DNA from 2 places in the Clostridium sulfidigenes genome. Region 2 is predicted to be linked to the other one. Evidence: a T-box and tRNA genes for the amino acid it is inferred to sense, from the RefSeq annotation. Region 2 holds a T-box; the other holds one or more tRNA genes.
The links. A T-box is a leader RNA that pairs with one kind of tRNA and senses whether it is charged. The one in region 2 lies ahead of thrS (threonine--tRNA ligase), so its partner is inferred to be a tRNA-Thr.

Region 1: it has a tRNA-Thr gene. The T-box ahead of thrS (threonine--tRNA ligase) is inferred to sense a tRNA for this amino acid. The anticodon was not compared.

The regions. Positions count from the first base shown of each region.
Region 1 is NZ_JBQHQR010000003.1:19,519-29,114, reverse strand. Features, by position in the region: gene rpoB (DNA-directed RNA polymerase subunit beta) at 1-1,453, opposite strand, end outside; gene rplL (50S ribosomal protein L7/L12) at 1,789-2,154, opposite strand; gene rplJ (50S ribosomal protein L10) at 2,230-2,736, opposite strand; ribosomal protein L10 leader region at 2,768-2,893, opposite strand; gene rplA (50S ribosomal protein L1) at 2,925-3,614, opposite strand; gene rplK (50S ribosomal protein L11) at 3,680-4,105, opposite strand; gene nusG (transcription termination/antitermination protein NusG) at 4,198-4,719, opposite strand; gene secE (preprotein translocase subunit SecE) at 4,765-4,989, opposite strand; gene rpmG (50S ribosomal protein L33) at 5,029-5,178, opposite strand; gene tuf (elongation factor Tu) at 5,413-6,606, opposite strand; tRNA gene ACTNBA_RS03935 (tRNA-Thr) at 6,687-6,762, opposite strand; gene sigH (RNA polymerase sporulation sigma factor SigH) at 6,846-7,451, opposite strand; gene ACTNBA_RS03925 (NYN domain-containing protein) at 7,561-8,070, opposite strand; gene rlmB (23S rRNA (guanosine(2251)-2'-O)-methyltransferase RlmB) at 8,090-8,815, opposite strand; gene thyX (FAD-dependent thymidylate synthase) at 9,042-9,596, opposite strand, start outside.
Region 2 is NZ_JBQHQR010000006.1:196,894-206,489, reverse strand. Features, by position in the region: gene ACTNBA_RS09405 (FAD-dependent oxidoreductase) at 1-991, opposite strand, end outside; gene hypB (hydrogenase nickel incorporation protein HypB) at 1,023-1,694, opposite strand; gene ACTNBA_RS09395 (MBL fold metallo-hydrolase) at 2,184-2,909, opposite strand; gene ACTNBA_RS09390 (hypothetical protein) at 3,169-3,504, opposite strand; gene ACTNBA_RS09385 (4-fold beta flower protein) at 3,516-3,899, opposite strand; gene ACTNBA_RS09380 (hypothetical protein) at 3,889-4,248, opposite strand; gene thrS (threonine--tRNA ligase) at 4,603-6,510, opposite strand; T-box leader at 6,576-6,806, opposite strand; gene abc-f (ribosomal protection-like ABC-F family protein) at 6,894-8,546, opposite strand; gene ACTNBA_RS09365 (HAD family hydrolase) at 9,068-9,596, shown strand, end outside.

The sequences.
Region 1 (9,596 bases), on a different contig from region 2:
TTCCAAAGAACTCCTTTATAGCTGCCACAACAGGTCTTATATTTATTAAAGCCTGTGGAGTAATTATTTCTTGATCTTGAACAGTCATTCTTTCTTTGACTACTCTTTCCATTCTTGATAAACCAATTCTAAATTGGTTTTGTAATAATTCACCTACAGATCTTAATCTTCTATTTCCTAAATGGTCTATGTCATCTACATATCCTATTCCATACGCCAATCCCAACTCATAGCTTAATGTAGCATATATATCGTCTCTAATTATATGTTTTGGAACCAACTTGTTTGCGCTAGCCTTTATTTGTTCTTTAATTTCATCTTCATTATGATACGTTTCTAATATCGCTTTTAATGTAGGATAGTGAACATATTCTTTAATGTTTAGCTCAGAAATATCAAAGCTTACATGTTTAGATAAATCAACAAAGTTATTTCCTATAACTCTTATAACTCTATCATCAACCTGAATGTCTACAGAATTTATACCTAAGTTTTGTATTTCTGCAGCTAATTCCCTACTTATTTTATTTCCCTTTTCAACTATAATCTCACCTGTAGAAGGATTAATTATGTTTTCAGCAGCTATTTGATTAGTAATTCTCCATTTAACAGCTAACTTCTTGTTAAATTTGTATCTACCTACTTTTGATAAATCATATCTTTTTGCATCAAAGAATAAAGACTCTATCAATGAAATGGCACTATCCACAGTTGGTGGCTCACCAGGTCTTAGTCTCTTATAAATCTCTAGTAATGCATCATTCTTTTCTTTTGTATTATCTTTTTCTAAGGATGCTTTAAGTCTCTCTTCTTCTCCAAAAACCTCAAGAATCTCAGCATCACTTCCATAGTTTAGCATTACCCTCATAAGTACTGTGATAGGTAACTTCCTTGTCTTGTCTATTCTCACATAAATTACATCATTAGAGTCAGTCTCGTATTCTAACCAAGCTCCTCTATTTGGTATAACTGTTGAAGAAAATAACTTTTTACCAGTTTTATCAACAGTATAATTATAATATACTCCTGGAGATCTAACTAACTGACTTACTATAACTCTTTCAGCTCCGTTAATAACAAAGGTTCCTTGATCAGTCATTATTGGGAAATCACCCATAAAGACTTCTTGTTCCTTTATTTCTCCTGTTTCATTATTTTGTAACCTAACTTTCACCTTTAATGGTGCTGCATAAGTAGTATCTCTTTCTTTGCACTGCTCAACAGAATACTTAATGTTCTCCATATCCAATTTATAGTTGACAAATTCTAAAGATAAGTTGCCAGTATAATCTTGTATAGGATTAATATCATCAAATACCTCGTGCAATCCTTCAGCTAAAAACCAATCGTATGAATCAATTTGAACTTCGATTAAGTTTGGCATTTCAGCTGTATCTTTTACTTTGGAAAAGCTCATTCTTTCCCTTTTACCAACTTTTACAGGATGTACCATATAATTTTCACCCCTTGTATAAACTAAAATAACCCAAGACACACTTTCCCCTAGGACTTTGTGTTTCGGACTTACACTTATTCATCATGCAATTCTATCCAATTTGTAGAAAAATATTCACATAATTATAATTCTATATAAATATACGAAGAACTTTTTCCATAAATATGGACGTATACATAACTTGATTTACTTATTCGCATTGAATTATATTATCATTATTTTTATTTAATGTCAATATATAATAAACTTATTTATTAAGTTATCTTTATTTCTTTTGTTACAAAAATGGAGTACTTAATTTAAGTACTCCACAACGTAAATCCATTGACTTACTATTTTACTTCTACAGTAGCTCCAACTTCTTCAAGTTTAGCTTTCATGCTTTCAGCATCATCTTTGCTTACAGCTTCTTTAATTGTTTTAGGAGCTCCATCAACTATATCTTTAGCTTCTTTTAATCCTAATCCAGTTAATTCTCTAACAACTTTTATAACTTTTATTTTTCCAGCTCCAGCATTAGTTAATACTACGTCGAACTCAGTTTTTTCTTCAGCTGCTGCTCCAGCAACTGCTCCACCTGCAACTGCTACTGGTGCTGCTGCACTTACTCCAAATTCTTCTTCACAAGCCTTAACTAACTCGTTTAATTCTAAAACACTCATATCTTTTATAGCTTGAATCATATCTTCTCTTGTCATTTTAAAATGCACCTCCGAAATTTTTAAATTATATTTTTATTTTCTCTACGTTTTCTAAATTCTTACTTAGACTAATTACTCTGCTGCTTCTTCACCTTTTTTCTCAGCTATAGCATTTAATAAATATGCTAAGTTTGAAAGTGGAGCTTTGAAGCTTCCAAGTAGTTTTGCAATAAGTACATCTCTTGATGGAATTGATGCGATCTCTTTAATTTGAGCTTCACCAAATAACTCACCTTGGACTACTCCTGCTTTTAATTGAAGTTTTTTATGAGTTTTTGCAAAGTCATTTAAAACTCTAGCTGGTGATGTTGGATCATCATATCCTAAAGCTATTGAAACTGGTCCTTGAAGATATTGATCTAATCCTTCAATTCCTAATTCCTTTGCAGCTAATGTAACTAGTGTATTTTTATATACTCTATATTCAACACCTGCTTCTCTTAGTGCTTTTCTTAATTGTGTATCTTCTTCAACATTTAGTCCTTGATACTCACTAAGAACAACTCCTTGAGCTTTTTCTAACTTTTCCTTTATTTCAGCAACTTTTGCTTCTTTTAAAGATCTATTTTTACTTTGCACTGTGTATCCACCTCCTTACAGCTTTCACTGTATATTAAAAAAATAAGGTCTCTCCGTAGACACGAAGAGACCAATAAAATCATTTATTAGCATCCTCGGTAGGTATTTAGTTACGCTTTTCAGCACCTACTGTCTACGGAATATATTCAACTTTTGTATTATAGCACATTAAAAATTTTAATGCAATATTAATCTAACACTTTTGTTGGATTAATTTTTACTCCTGGTCCCATAGTTGATGCTACAGTAACAGATTTAATATATTGTCCTTTTGCAGCAGCTGGTTTAGCCTTAACAATAGCATCCATTAAAGTATGGAAGTTATCCATTAACTTTTCAGATCCGAAAGACTTCTTACCAATTCCTACGTGAACTATAGCTGTTTTATCTACTCTGTATTCAACTTTACCAGCTTTAATATCATTTAGAGCTTTTGCTACATCAAATGTAACAGTACCTGATTTAGGGTTTGGCATTAAACCTTTAGGTCCTAATACTCTACCTAGTCTTCCAACTACACCCATCATATCTGGAGTAGCTACAACTACGTCAAACTCAAACCAGTTCTCTTTTTGGATTTTATCTACTAGTTCTTCTGCTCCAACGAAATCAGCTCCAGCAGCTTCTGCTTCTTTTGCTTTATCTCCTTTAGCGAAAACTAATACTCTAACAGTTTTACCTGTTCCATGAGGAAGTACTACTGCTCCTCTTACTTGTTGATCTGCATGTCTTGGGTCAACACCAAGTCTTACGTGAACTTCTATTGTTTCATCGAATTTAGCTTTTGATGTCTTTATTGTAAGTTCCATAGATTCTGCTGGTGTGTATAGAGCATTCTTGTCTATCAACTTAGCGCTTTCTATGTAATTCTTTCCCATTTTAGCCATTTTGCATCCTCCTTTGTGGTATTAACGGTTTTTGCCTCCCACCGAATTAATTGAAATTACTCTTCGATTACTATTCCCATGCTTCTAGCTGTTCCAGCTATCATGCTCATAGCAGCCTCTAATGATGCAGCATTTAAGTCTGGCATCTTTAATTCAGCTATTTCTTTAACTTTAGCTGCTGAAACTGTTGCAACCTTAGTTCTGTTTGGAACGCCTGATCCACTCTCTATTCCAGCTGCTTTTTTTAATAATACTGCTGCTGGTGGAGTTTTTAGTATAAAACTAAATGATCTGTCTTGGTAAACTGTAATTACAACTGGTATTATCATACCTGGTTGATCTGCAGTTTTTGCGTTGAACTCCTTACAGAATCCCATAATATTTACACCGTGTTGACCAAGTGCAGGTCCTACTGGTGGTGCTGGTGTTGCCTTTCCTGCAGGAAGTTGAAGTTTTATCATTCCTGTTATTTTCTTAGCCATGAGTTTACACCTCCTATATTGTGGTAATCGGACTTTTATAAGTCCTCCCACTTAAATAGAATTTAGTCTTTTAGACATCATTCTACTAAGTCTTAAAGTTTTTGTATTTGATTAAAATCAAGTTCAACAGAGGTTTCTCTGCCAAACATGTTAACTAATCCTTTAATTTTATGTTTTTCTATAGATATTTCAGTAATTGCAACAATGAAGTCTTCAAATGGTCCTGATACAACCTTCACTTGTTCTCCAACTTCAACATCTACAGTAACTTGTTTTTCAACTATTCCCATATTGTGAATTTCATCTTCTGTTAAAGGCACCGGTTTTGATCCAGGACCTACAAATCCAGTAACCCCTCTAGTATTTCTAACAATATACCAAGAATCATCAGTCATAACCATCTTAACCATCACATATCCTGGAAATACTTTTCTTAATGTAACTTTTTCTTTGCCATCCTTGATTTCTACTTGCTCTTCCATAGGAACTTGAATGTCATGAACGAACTCTTCAAGATTTCTATTTTCAATAGCTTTTTCAAGATTAGCCTTAACTTTATTCTCATATCCAGAATATGTATGAACTACATACCATCTTGCTTTTTCTCCTGTCATAGCTACAGGGGCGTAATTATACCGTCCCCTTACCTCCCTTTTAAATTATTTAAAAATCAAATTAAAAAGGTTTTTAAAACCAGCATCTAACAAACCTACAGTTATTGCATAAAGAAGACAAAAGCATATTACCGCCATAAGAGCTTTCTTAAGCTCATCTTTTGTAGGCCATGTTACTCTTTTAAATTCCGCTTTTAAGTCGATAAAAAACTGTACTATCTTCATTCGTTTTTTAGGGTTAATTACTTTACCCTCAACTTTTTCAGCCATAATTTTCACATCCCCAAAATATTTGAAGTTCTTAAAGAACTATTTTGTTTCTTTATGAAGTGTATGTTTGTGGCAGAATCTGCAGTATTTTTGCATTTCGATCCTGTCTGGATTATTCTTTTTATTTTTCATTGTGTTGTAGTTTCTTTGTTTACATTCAGTACATGCTAAAGTTATTTTAACTCTCACAATCTACACCTCCTAGTTTATGCGTATTTAATTTTATTTATAAAACCAATAATTTTTTCTTGATAATATATCGTTAACTGCAATTGCTACTTAAACAACTTATCACAAGTTACCACTTATGTCAATTGTAAATAATTCCTTGCAATCATTATACTATAAAATTATTAAAGATACCTTATTGATTTTTCTTTTAAAAGGACTAGGTTTAGAACCCAGTCCTATTTTAAATCTTAATTATTCGATTATAGAAGTTACAACTCCTGATCCTACTGTTCTTCCACCTTCTCTGATTGCGAATCTTAATCCTTCATCCATTGCGATTGGAGTGATTAATTCTACGTTCATATCTATGTGGTCTCCTGGCATTACCATTTCCATTCCATCTGGTAATTTGATTGATCCTGTTACGTCTGTTGTTCTGAAGTAGAACTGTGGTCTGTATCCATCAAAGAATGGTGTATGTCTTCCACCTTCTTCTTTTTTAAGTACGTATACTTGACCTACGAACTTCATATGTGGATGTACTGATCCACTTTTTGCTAATACTTGACCTCTTTGTATATCTGCTCTTTGTACTCCTCTTAATAGAGCTCCGATGTTATCTCCTGCTTGTGCTTCATCTAGAAGTTTTCTGAACATCTCTACTCCTGTACATACTACTTTTCTCTTCTCTTCTGTTAATCCTACGATTTCGATTTCGTCTCCAACTTTTAGTATTCCAGTCTCAACTCTTCCTGTTGCTACTGTTCCTCTTCCTGTTATTGTGAATACGTCCTCTACTGGCATTAAGAATGCTTTATCTGTTGCTCTTTCTGGAGTTGGGATATAGCTATCTACTGCTGCCATTAAGTCCATGATGCATTGTGTTGCTGCTTCATCTGTTGGGCTTTCTAATGCTTTTAATGCTGATCCTGTTACTATTGGAATATCGTCTCCTGGGAAGTCATACTCAGATAATAATTCTCTGATTTCCATTTCTACTAATTCTAATAATTCTGGATCATCTACCATATCTGCTTTATTTAAGAATACAACTATGTATTGTACTCCTACTCTTGATGCTAGAAGTATGTGCTCTCTTGTTTGAGGCATTGGACCGTCTGCTGCACTTACTACTAGGATTGCTCCATCCATTTGTGCTGCTCCTGTAATCATGTTCTTAACATAGTCTGCGTGTCCTGGACAGTCAACGTGAGCATAGTGTCTTGTTTCTGTTTGATACTCTACGTGTGATGTATTGATTGTGATTCCTCTTTCCTTCTCTTCTGGTGCTTTATCTATATCAGCATAGTTGAATGCTTCTGCATATCCTCTACTTGCTAATACTGTTGTTATTGCTGCTGTTAATGTTGTCTTACCGTGGTCTACGTGTCCTATTGTTCCAATATTAACGTGCGGTTTGCTTCTTTCAAATTTTTCCTTTGCCATTTCTTATTCCTCCTTAATTAGAAAACATTTTTATTTTCACTTTTTTAATGTAAACTTATCCACGTGTGTTGCAAAATAACTGGAGCTCATAACCGGGATTGAACCGGTGACCTCCACCTTACCAAGGTGACGCTCTACCTACTGAGCTATATGAGCATTCAATACATAATGTATTTATTTTAAAATATTTTTGTCAGTTCCTTATTATAAATGATTTTTTTTTGTTTGTCAATACGATTTCATCTTTGTTCTAAACACTTTTCAAGTTTACGTTTTACTCTCTGAAGTGCATTATCAATAGATTTTGCTTGCCTATCTAAATCACTGGCAATTTCTTGATAAGATTTACCATCAAGATAAGAATTCAAAACTTCCATTTCTAAGCCTGACAATACTTCTTGTATCTTACTTTCTATGTTCTCCATCTCTTCTCTATCTATTATCAATTCTTCGGGATCAGATACCCTTATACCTGATAATATATCTAATAGAGTTCTATCTGATTCTTCGTCATATATAGGCTTATTCAGTGATATATAAGTGTTCAGCGGAATATGTTTTTGTCTTGTAGCAGTTTTTACAGCAGTGATTATCTGTCTTGTTATGCACAATTCTGCAAAAACCTTAAAAGATGCTAACTTATCATCCTTAAAATCTCTTATAGCTTTAAATAAACCAATCATACCTTCTTGATATATATCTTCTTTATCAGCACCAATCAAAAAATATGATTTTGCTTTAGCTTTCACAAAGTTCTGATATTTACAAAGAAGATATTCTAAGGCTCTATTATTCCCCGTCTTAGCCATAGCTACTATATCTTCATCTTTTTTACCCGTAAACATGGAGTTTAACTCATCATTGCCACTTGTATTTCCCAACAATATCCCCTCCAAAGCATAAATGACCCTAATTAGAATTATACATTAACAAAATTTAGATAGTCAAGATATATTATCTACTTCTCCTTATCTTTTCTAGCTTTTCTGCCACTTCTTTATCTATGGCCTCCTCAAAAAGATTTCTATTGTGAAAACTTTTGTTCTCACACTGCCTAGATATCTTTCTGTTTGCTTCCTCAATCCAACTGTAAAACTCTATAGACGATACTCTATTAGCACCTCTTTGAAATATTAACTGTTGCTCTAGAGAATCAGATGTTACAACATAGACCTCTGATTTTCTCCCTATATGATTTACAGTCCTCTCTATATAACTATCCGCAGTTTCATCATGCTTTGTAAAAACTATAGTCAAATTTCCTTTTCTATCCTTTTTTTCTATACTTCCCTTTACCATATGTGCATCAAATACCAGTGTTATTCTGCACCCTTTAAAGGCTGCATAGTTAAGAAGTAAGTCAATAAGCTTATTTCTTGCAGCTTCGTAACTATAGTCCTTTATAGTATTTAATTCTGGCCAGCTATTAATTACATTATACCCATCCACAAAAATTTGCTTCAACTCTATACCCCATTTACTTCTACTTCAATCTTTGTTTTAATATTTCATATGCTATCATTCCACATGCTACTGATGCATTTAATGAATTAACCTTTCCTACCATAGGTATTTTAACCAACACATCGCACTTTGATTTAGTTAGCTTTGAAATACCTTTTCCTTCACTTCCTATAACTAAAGCTATAGGTCCTTTTAAATCCGAATCATAGCAGTATTGGGCCCCATGCATATCTGCTCCATATACCCATATCCCAGATTCCTTTAGTTCATCTATAGCTACATTTATATTTGTAACTTTAGCAATTTTTATGTATTCTGTAGCCCCAGCTGAAGTTTTATAAACAGTAGGTGTAACTCCTACATTTTTTCTTTTTGGAATTATTATCCCATGTACTCCACAAACTTCTGCTATTCTTATTATGGACCCAAAATTATGAGGATCTTCAATTTCATCTAATACTAATATAAAGGGATCTTCTCCTTTTTCCTTAGCGTTATTAATTATATCTACTATACCACAATAATTGTATGGAGTTACTATTGCAATTACCCCTTGATGTGCAGCCGTTTCACTTATACCATCTAGTTTTGCTCTATCCACATATTTAACTACTACAGATTTTTCTTTAGCTAATGCTGTAATTACACTTATGGATCCTTTAGTATCTCCTTGTGCTATCATTATATATTCTATTGTTCTATCAGATTTTAGAGCTTCAATAACCGCATTTCTACCTTCAATCATATCTTCTCTTGAGGTTGTATTGAAATTTTCAACTTTTATATTGCTATGAATATTTTCATTTCTGTAGGATTGATTATTTCTTCTTTCACTATTTACATCACCTACAAATCTATTATTATCTCTTCTATTTTTCCCTATACGTTTAGGTCTAGCATTTTTACTACCTTGTCTTTTATCTTCCATCCTTATATCGCTCCTATCATCTATTCCTATATCAATTTACATTTTATATAGATAAGTACTTATTTCTTATTTCTATAGCCTTACCGCAAGTCATAGCTCCTTCTGAACAACTTCCCTTAACACAACTAGGACCGCATCCTTCAAATAAATTTGGCGCTACTTTTTTTACTTCCTTAAGCATAGCATCTGCTAAATCCCTTATTTCCCATTGAGCTCTCATACAGCATCTATGACTAAAGAAATGCATAAGCTCTCTAGCATTCATTGTAACTACAATTTTAGTTGCACATGCATTAGGAAATATATATCTAGCATCCTCAATAGCACTTTTTTCAGCTTTGGACTTTAATGATTTCATCTCTTTTTCTGTGATTTCTTCACATTTTTTTCTTGCTTTATGTTCATTAATATATACATCTAAATTAGAAGTTTTAAGTACTTCAACTAATTTATCATAGTCTTCCTGATCTTTTTTCATCGCCTCTACAAAGATAGCCTTACACTTCTCATCTTTTTCTATAGATGGTGGAATTATATATTCAAAAGCATCTAACTTAACATATCTTTGACTTTGCTGAGAATAAGAAGCAACTCTATG
Region 2 (9,596 bases):
GGGCAAAGTCAACTCTCTTCTTCTCAACAATTGGTGTTTTAGCACATAATTTTTGACCTAATTTCAATGCATTAACTGGACAAACTTGAACACACTCTCCACAACCAACACATTTGTCTTTATCAACTCTTGATACATAATTTGAACGCACCATATCATTATTTAAGAACATTCCTGCAATTCTCGTAGCGTAACATGAACAGCCGCAACAGTTACAAATGGCATGAGTTTTTCCTGGACCATCTGCATTTGGCATTTGGTGCATTAAGCCATTTTCTTCGGCTCTTTTAATGATTTCAAAAGCTTCTTCGCGGGTTATTGCTCTGCCTCTTCCTGTACGGATATAGTATTCAGCAGCATGACCAAGCTGAATACACATATCTTCCTTCAAGTGGCCGCAACCTTCTCCCATGGCCTCTCTTGATGTACGACAAGAACAATCTGAAACTGAGAAAACAGTATTTTCATTGAGATATTTAGAAACTTCCTCATAGGATGCTCTTCTTGTTTCACCTTGAATTGATGTTTCTATAGGGATAACACGCATAGGGCCTGTTCCTACTGGAAAAATGCCTGCTGTTATAGGTGCTTTTTTTCTTCCATAGGCCTCAAAAGCCTCAGCAATTTGCTTATAATTCTCAACATTTTCCTTATGTGGATGGTTAACTATCATTTCCATGTGTCCTGGAACCCAAATCTCAAACCAGTACTTGTCAACGCCATCTTCTTTACCAACAAAGCAAACACCAGCAAGGGCTAGTTCCCATAGGATTCTCTTTGTTTCTTCTAAAGATTTACCACATAAAACAGCAACTTCTTCTGCGCTCTTTGGTTTACGGAATTCAACGCAAAGTCCTACTTCTGCCATTTCTTCTGTAACAACTGGTTCCAAAATTTTATATTCTGGATCCTCCGGCTTTATTTCATTTTTTGAACCAGGTTTTATCTTACTTATATGATTGGCAAGTTCTAATACTTTTACTTTTACCATACCCATTCCCCCAATAATTTTTCAATACACCCTATTTTTTATTCCAATCTTTTACTTCATTACGTATCCAGTTAACCCAGTCATCAATTCCCTCACCAGTTCTAGCAGAGATTGGGATAACCTTAATATTGGGATTCAATTTTTTCACACGCTCTTTCACTGCTTCTAAATCAAAGTCAAAATAATTTATTGCATCTATCTTGTTAATTAATAAAACATCAACAATGGAAAACATTAAAGGATATTTTAAGGGCTTGTCATCTCCCTCTGGTATACTTAATATCATTGCATTTTTTGATGCACCAGTATCAAATTCTGCTGGGCATACTAAGTTTCCTACATTTTCTAATATTACAAAATCAACATCTTCTGTTCCCAATCCAATTAGTCCTTGTTTGGTCATATCTGCATCCAGATGGCACATGCCACCGGTATGCAACTGTATTACCTTTGCACCAGTCTTTGAAACAGTATTAGCATCCACATCTGAGTCAATATCAGCTTCTAAGACCCCAATACTCATTTCATCTTTTAAAGCTTCAATTGTTCTTAAAACAGTTGTTGTTTTCCCTGACCCTGGTGATGACATTAAATTTAACAAAAAAGTCTTATCTTTTTTTAAATCTTCTCTAAGTAGTTCTGCTTGTTTATCATTGTTTTCGAAAACATTTTGCTTAATCTCGATAACTTTATACATATCCATACTATTTTACACCCCCATTTAATTTTTCTTTTTTACATTAAAACATAAAAAATATTACTTACAATAAAATTGTATCATGTAATCCATATTAATGAAATATATTCCCATATATGCTTTAATATGATATATCTTACTGTATACTATCTGTTATTTTCTCATTGATTATTTAAAAACTTTGTAGCATGATTGCTACCAAGACTTTGAACATTTTATCTCCGTGGATTATTGACGATATTTCACCATGGTTATGGTTGACATCGCATATATATCAAGCCTACTTTATGTACTACTTTTCTATATAATCTAAATTCAATCATTTATATTACTATCTCTCTCATGTGTTAATACTCCTTTGCAAAGTTCCTATTCATATATTATCTTAATCATCTAAAATTCTCTTTTAATACTAATATATATTCAATTTCAACTCACCACTTAAACTAACAAAAAAATCGCACCTACTTATGGTGCGATTCCTATCTTTATGTCTCAACTTAACTTTTTTAATTCTTCCATTAAATATGAAATTACTTCTTCCTTCGTTTCAGGTTTATCATGTCCCAGAACATAAGTATTAAAATCAATTTCTTTAATTAGCTCAATAAAACACCCTAACTTATCCTTATCATAATGGCCATTATTATCATAGTGATCTTCACAATCTGCATCGCCAATAAAAACCACTTTTTCTTCGGGTACATAAATCAATACCGAATCTTCTGAATGAGGTGCTTCAATTTCAGTTATTTCGCAATAAATTCCGCCCAAATCAATTTTTAAACTTCCGCTAAATTCTATATCTGCAGAAGTTACTTTTATATCTTGTCTGTTTGAATACTCCAATTTAATACATTTGTCACACATTTCAATATCTTTACCGGTTTCAAGTCTACTTTTCATATCATCATCAGACCATTGCCATGTTGAAACTTCTTTCAATTTATTATTTGTCAAATGTCCAGCAATTGTCTTTCCTACTACTGAATGCATGCCAAATGTATGATCCCAATGCCAATGGGTAATCACTGTATAATCTGGTAATTTCAAACCTGCATTATTTAATTCACAATAAAATTTTTCTACATGCTTAGATGAATTACCTGCATCGATAGCCAATGAATATTTATCTCCTTTGATATATCCAATAACTGGTCTATCAGTTTCTTCTTCTGCAGGTAAGTAATAAATTCTATTAGATATTTTTTTTAATTCCATAAACTAACTTCCTCTTCTTTCTTACTTATTTAAAAGTATTTTATATTTAGTTAGGTATAATAGCAGTTGAGGCATATCTACGTGTAATTAATATAAATAAACTTTAATTATTTTATTTGAAATTTATGATATATATACTTACATTTTATAACATAATATCCATACGAACAATATTATTTATATGTTTATCTTCTTAACCTCTAAGTTTAAAACATACCTCAATATTTTATGTTCTATAACAGCAGGTATAGTCTTATTATCAGTTATCAATCACATCATCAAAGTTTGGAATAAGTAGTTTATTGAAAGTGCATGTAAGAACCGTTGTGGTAGCTTTTTTTATCTTTAGTTCAATTTCATCAATTCCTCTGGCTCTAATAAATATAATAAGAACATCATCTTTATTTGTAGTTCTTACAGTAATATACCCTCTGTCACTTAAATAATAAAGAGCTGCAATTATCTCACACTTATTTCTACCTGAGATTTTGTATTCTTGTCTTGTAATATCTGCATAATTGCAAATACAAAACAATTTTTCATATAATTCAAGTAAAATTTGAACTCTAATTAAGTCTTTTTCTATCTGAACCATAACTTAAACACCTACCTTTGGTTAAGCCACTGATTGAAGGTTAGTTTGGACCATTCACCTGCTGGCTCAGGAACATATCCAGGATTTAATGGAACCTCATGAATAATTGGTCCAACTGGCATAATTGGAGTACCAATATTAATTGGCCCTTCTACGAAACCAAGACTCCCCACCACAGGTCCACTAGTACTCCAAGCCACAATCCTCCCATCTCTATCTAAAAGATTGGTACCTCTTAATTCGCCAATCCATATTCTAGTCTTCGTTGCCCAAATATAATTGTAATAAGCATATGCTACCCATTTTAAATCCTTATCAAATACATTACTATGTTCTACTAACCACCCAACAAAATTAGCCTTTTTATCATATAATGGATCCATCTTAAGACTCATTAACTGTACCTCCAATCTTTTCTTTTTTATCAATAACAGGTATTAACAAATCCTCAAATATGTTTGAAGCTACTAATTTACCAGTTTCAATAAGATAATTCTCCACTTCTTCCATGCCACGCCCTAAAACATAAGCAGAAACTGTTTTGTCTCTTGCTATGTTAAAAAAAATCCATCTTCTATAGAATAAGAAATAAAGAGCTGCAATTATTTCAATTCTACAATCATTTGGAATCTCATAATTAATTTTATTGCATACTTCATAGCCATAGGTAAAGAAGTCCCTATATAATTGAAATAGTAAGCTATATCTAAGCAATCTACGTTCTTCAAGTATTAATAAATCCATAAAACACCTCATACAATTTATATTTCTTTGAAGCGGATTTATATATAATATGCATCATATGTAATTTATTGCACTAAATCCAACATGTAATTATTAATACATCATGAATCAATAATTATCCATAAATTTACTTTATCTATAAATACTTTAACCGAACCTTTACTATCAAACCTATTTTATTTTTGCTGAAAACACAAAATAACATCCATTTTCAGGATGTTATTTTATATATTTACCTTATTTTATCCGATGACTATCAGCTCTAATACTCCCATCTTCTTCAAAGTGGGACTAAAGAGCTGTTATGTCCCTGGATAACGATTTCTAAAGCTTCATAGAAGCTAAGAACTCTGTTTATAATTCTTTATTCCTTATTTCATTACTGATTCTTTCTATTAAAGATTCTAATTTAAAAGTTCCTTCATCTCCATTTTTTCTACTACGTAGTGAAATTGTATTTTCTTTTTCTTCCTTTTCTCCTACAACAATAATATAAGGTATTCTTTCATTTCTAGCTTCTCTTATTTTATAGCCTATCTTTTCATCTCTATAGTCCATTTCAACTCTTATTCCATTTTCACTTAGCTTCTTTTTAATACTCTCTGAATACTCATTGAATTTATTTGATATAGGCAGTACCTTTACTTGAACCGGAGCAAGCCATGTTGGAAACTTTCCTGCAAAGTGTTCAATTAATATACCTAAAAATCTTTCTATACTTCCATATATTACTCTATGAATAACTATTGGTCTATGTTTCTCATTATCACTTCCAATATACTCTAATTCAAACCTTTGAGGTAATTGAAAATCTAATTGAATTGTTCCACATTGCCATGTTCTTCCTATACTATCCTCAAGATGAAAATCTATCTTAGGACCATAAAATGCTCCATCACCTTCATTTATTTTATAGTCTAAACTTAATTCATCTAAAGCCCCTTTTAAGGAGTCTTCTGCTAATTTCCAGTCTTCATCACTTCCCATGGAATTATCTGGTCTTGTAGAAAGCTCGAGATTATACTTAAATCCAAATTTTGAATAAACTTTATCAATGAGCTCTATTACCCCTTTAATTTCTGATTTTATTTGATTTGGTAACATAAATATATGAGCATCATCCTGTGTAAAAGCTCTTACTCTCATAAGTCCATGTAATGCTCCTGAAAGTTCATGTCTATGAACTCTACCAAGTTCACCTACTCTCATTGGAAAATCTCTATAGGAATGAGCTTCAGATTTATATACTAACATTCCTCCTGGACAATTCATTGGCTTTAATGCAAATTCCTCATCATCAATAATTGAAGTATACATATTCTCTTTATAATGATCCCAGTGCCCAGAAACTTCCCATAATCTTTTATTAAGCATTATTGGAGTCTCGATCTCAACATAACCTGCTTCTGCATGCAAAGTCCTCCAAAAATCAATTAAAGTGTTTTTAAGAACTACTCCTTTAGGTAAGAAAAATGGAAATCCTACGCCTTCATCAACAAAGTTAAATAATTTTAGTTCTTTGCCTAATTTTCTGTGATCCCTTTTTTTAGCCTCCTCTACATTATGCAAATGAGTTTCAAGTAATGTATTATTTGCAAAGGCAACACCATATATTCTCTGTAGCATCTTATTTTTTTCATTGCCTCTCCAATATGCCCCAGCTACACTTGTTAGTTTAAAAGCTTTTACATACTTTGTAGATGGTATATGAGGACCTCTACAAAGATCAATAAACTCTCCCTGCTTATATAGGGAAATTTTCTCTCCTTCTGGTAAGTCTCTTATAAGTTCAACTTTATAAATTTCCCCTTTTTCCTCCATTAGCTTAATTGCGTCTTCTGTAGAAACATCTATTCTCTCAAATTTTAAATTTTCTTTAATTATGTTATTCATTTCTATTTCAATCTTATCTATATCTTCAGCAGATAAGGGACTTTCAATATCAAAATCATAATAATAACCATTTTTTATGGAAGGTCCTATAGCAAGTTTCGAATTACTATAAATTCTTTTTACTGCTTGAGCCATAATATGTGCAGTTGAATGTCTAATTACCTCAACAGCATTTTCATCATCATAGGTTAAAATATTTACCTGGTCATTATCTTTTAATTTACAACTTAAATCAACCAAGGTTCCATTTACTTCACCTACTATTGCTGATTTAGCTAAATTTTTACTAATTGAACTTGCAAGATCATAAACATTAGAATCATCACAAATTTCTATTATTGAACCATCTTTAAGTTTTATACTTATCATACTTATCCCCTCCTTAACAAAATTTATTGAATTAGTTATTATACGACAAAAAAGCATCCGTCCCACCTTGGGACGAATGCATAACATCCATGGTTCCACCCAAATTGAATTAAAATAACTCAATTCATCTCAAATTTTATAACGGTATTTACCGATGGCATTTTACTAATATTAGCTAATCAGCCATAACTCTAGGGTTAGTTTTCTTATAGTCATATTTAGGAATGCTTACAGCCCAAAACACTCCCTCTCTATAAATTGTACTCTATAATACTCGTCCCTTTCATTGTTCATTTTATTTTTAATTTTAAAGAACTCTGTGCACTTCCTCTTATTGAAAACAATACTATCACTTTTGCAATATGTTGTAAAGAGTTTTCTTACTATTTTGATAAATTTGTTTTTAACGTTTTTAATTTACCCAATAATTCATTATATTCTTCATCCAGTGCTACTACATCATCCTTTTTTGATGGCATGGATAACCTTCCAATAACTTCTGAAAGACGATTTTGCAATATGAAAATTTCATTTTCAATTTCTTCTTTATCATTATCTTCACATTTATTTTTACTATCTAAGTACTCCTTATAGTTACCTTTAAACATCTTAATTTTATGATTTTCTATAGTCATTATATAGTCTGCAATAGATTCTACAAATCTTCTATCATGGGATACAAACAATAAAGTGCTATAAAAATCTTTAAGTACATTTTCTACAACCTCAAGAGAGTTTATATCCATATAATTAGTTGGTTCATCTAATATAAGAAGATTTATATTTTGTAATAGCATTTTTGCAAAGGATACTTTAACTCGTTCTCCTCCACTTAATACACTTACTTTTTTATAAATATCTTCTCTTTTAAATAATAATCTTGCTAGTAGTATCCTAGCGAAAGTTTCATCATGTATACTACTTTCCATTACATTTTCTATAATAGTATAATTTTCTTTTAAAATGTCTATAGCTTGACTAAAGTATCCTATATTTGCTCCTTTAGCAATTCTAATGGATTTATCATTGTCCATTATCATCTTTATTAAAGTACTCTTTCCACACCCATTAGGACCAATGAGTGCTACCTTTGAGGTGTTATATATGCTAAATTCAGCATTATCTAGTATCATCTTCTTGTCAAATGACTTAGTTATATTTTTACCCTCTATAACTATTTTACTATGGAGCTTATTTGAATCCTCAATTTCTAGCTTTATGCTAACTTGTTCTTTGGGTTTCTCTTTAACTTCAAGGTGATCTATTCTCTTTTCAATATTTTTCACTGCTCTTTCAATGTTTGCCCTGGCCTTTTGACCTCCCATCTTGTGAAGCCTAGCCTCAGAATTTCCCATTCGTTTAGGAGTCGTTTTTATACCTTTCACCCTTTGTTCTGCATCGATAATTACACTTTGAAGTCGCTTCTTTTCTTTTTTATACTCCTCATATTCAAATTCAGCTCGGTCTCTCTCCTTAGCTTTCAAAGCAGCATAGTCACTGTAATTACCATAATATATTTTTATTCTTCCATCCTCTATTTCTAAAATCTTATTACATAACCTATCTAAGAAGTTTCTATCATGGGATATAAGGATTAGAGCTCCTTTATATTTTTCAAAACTTTTTTCCATAAGCTCAATGCCCTCTATATCCATATTGCTAGTAGGCTCATCTGCAAATATCAACTGGCTATTCTGACTTAGTGCATAAGCAAGTTTAAATCTAGTCTTTTCTCCTCCACTCATGTTCTCATTCCAAATACTTTCTACATTAAATCTAGAAGCCATTTCACTAGTTATTGATATACTTTCTGGTTCTTCTAACTGTGATATATATGAGTATGTTCCATATAACTTAACATGGCCTTCATCTGGATGCAATCTTTGGCACAATATATTAATTAATGTAGTTTTACCTACTCCATTTACACCTACAACACCTATTCTATCCTGGGAACAAACCTTTAAATTTTCTATATCCAAGATGGATCTATCACAAAAACTTTTTTTAATATTACTACATTCAACTAATAACAAAAAATCCCCTCCTTATAACCTGGAGAGGATAGCATCGCAACTATATCATAACCTTTAATCGCACTAAATAAAACCTTAAAATATATACAAAAAAATCAGTATATATTAGGATTCAAAGTCTTAATTAAGGTTAATAACACACTATATTGACAAACCATCAACAGTTACAAAAATACTATCCACTCACAAAATCAAATAAAATGCATAACAACAAAGCCTTTCTTGAGGCCTCATTCTAATTTTGATTTCTCATAAATAAAAGTGAATTATATTCTCATGTCTGCAAATACCTTGCCTTTCTTAAAATTGAGTTTTAAACTACTCAATGATAATTATATAAATGACTCATTGATATGTCAACTTATTTAATTCCAAACCTATCTCTGCAATCTATATGGAAATATCTCCAAAATATTTTCATATTCATGTATAATATATATTAGTTAATATACATTTGTATTTATAATATTAACAAGTTAAAAATTAAATTCAAAAACATAAAAATATAAAAGGAGTTAGCTATGTTGAAATATAAATGTTTAGTCCTTGACCATGACGATACCGTTGTTAGAAGTACACCCGAAATACATTTTCCAGTATTTAGAAATACATTATTTAAACTTCGTCCAAATATAGAAATAACTCTAGATGAATTTATGATGTATTGTTTTGATCCTGGATTTAATTCTTTATGCTTTGATATTTTGAAGTTTACAGAGGAGGAAATGGAATATCAACTTACTACATGGAATGAGTATGTAAAAAATAATGTCCCTGCTTTCTATACTGGATTCGAAAGAATTATTCAAAGACAAAAGGAAGAAGGTGGACTAGTTTGTGTTGTCTCTCATTCCTACAGTGAAAATATAAATCGTGATTATTTAGAGAATTGTAGTCTTGTTCCAGATATGATTTTCGGATGGGAACGCTGTGAAGAAGAGCGTAAGCCTAATCCATATCCTCTTCAGGAAATTATGCGTAAATATGACCTTAAACCTAATGAACTTATAATGATTGATGATTTAAAGCCAGGCTTTGATATGGCAAAGA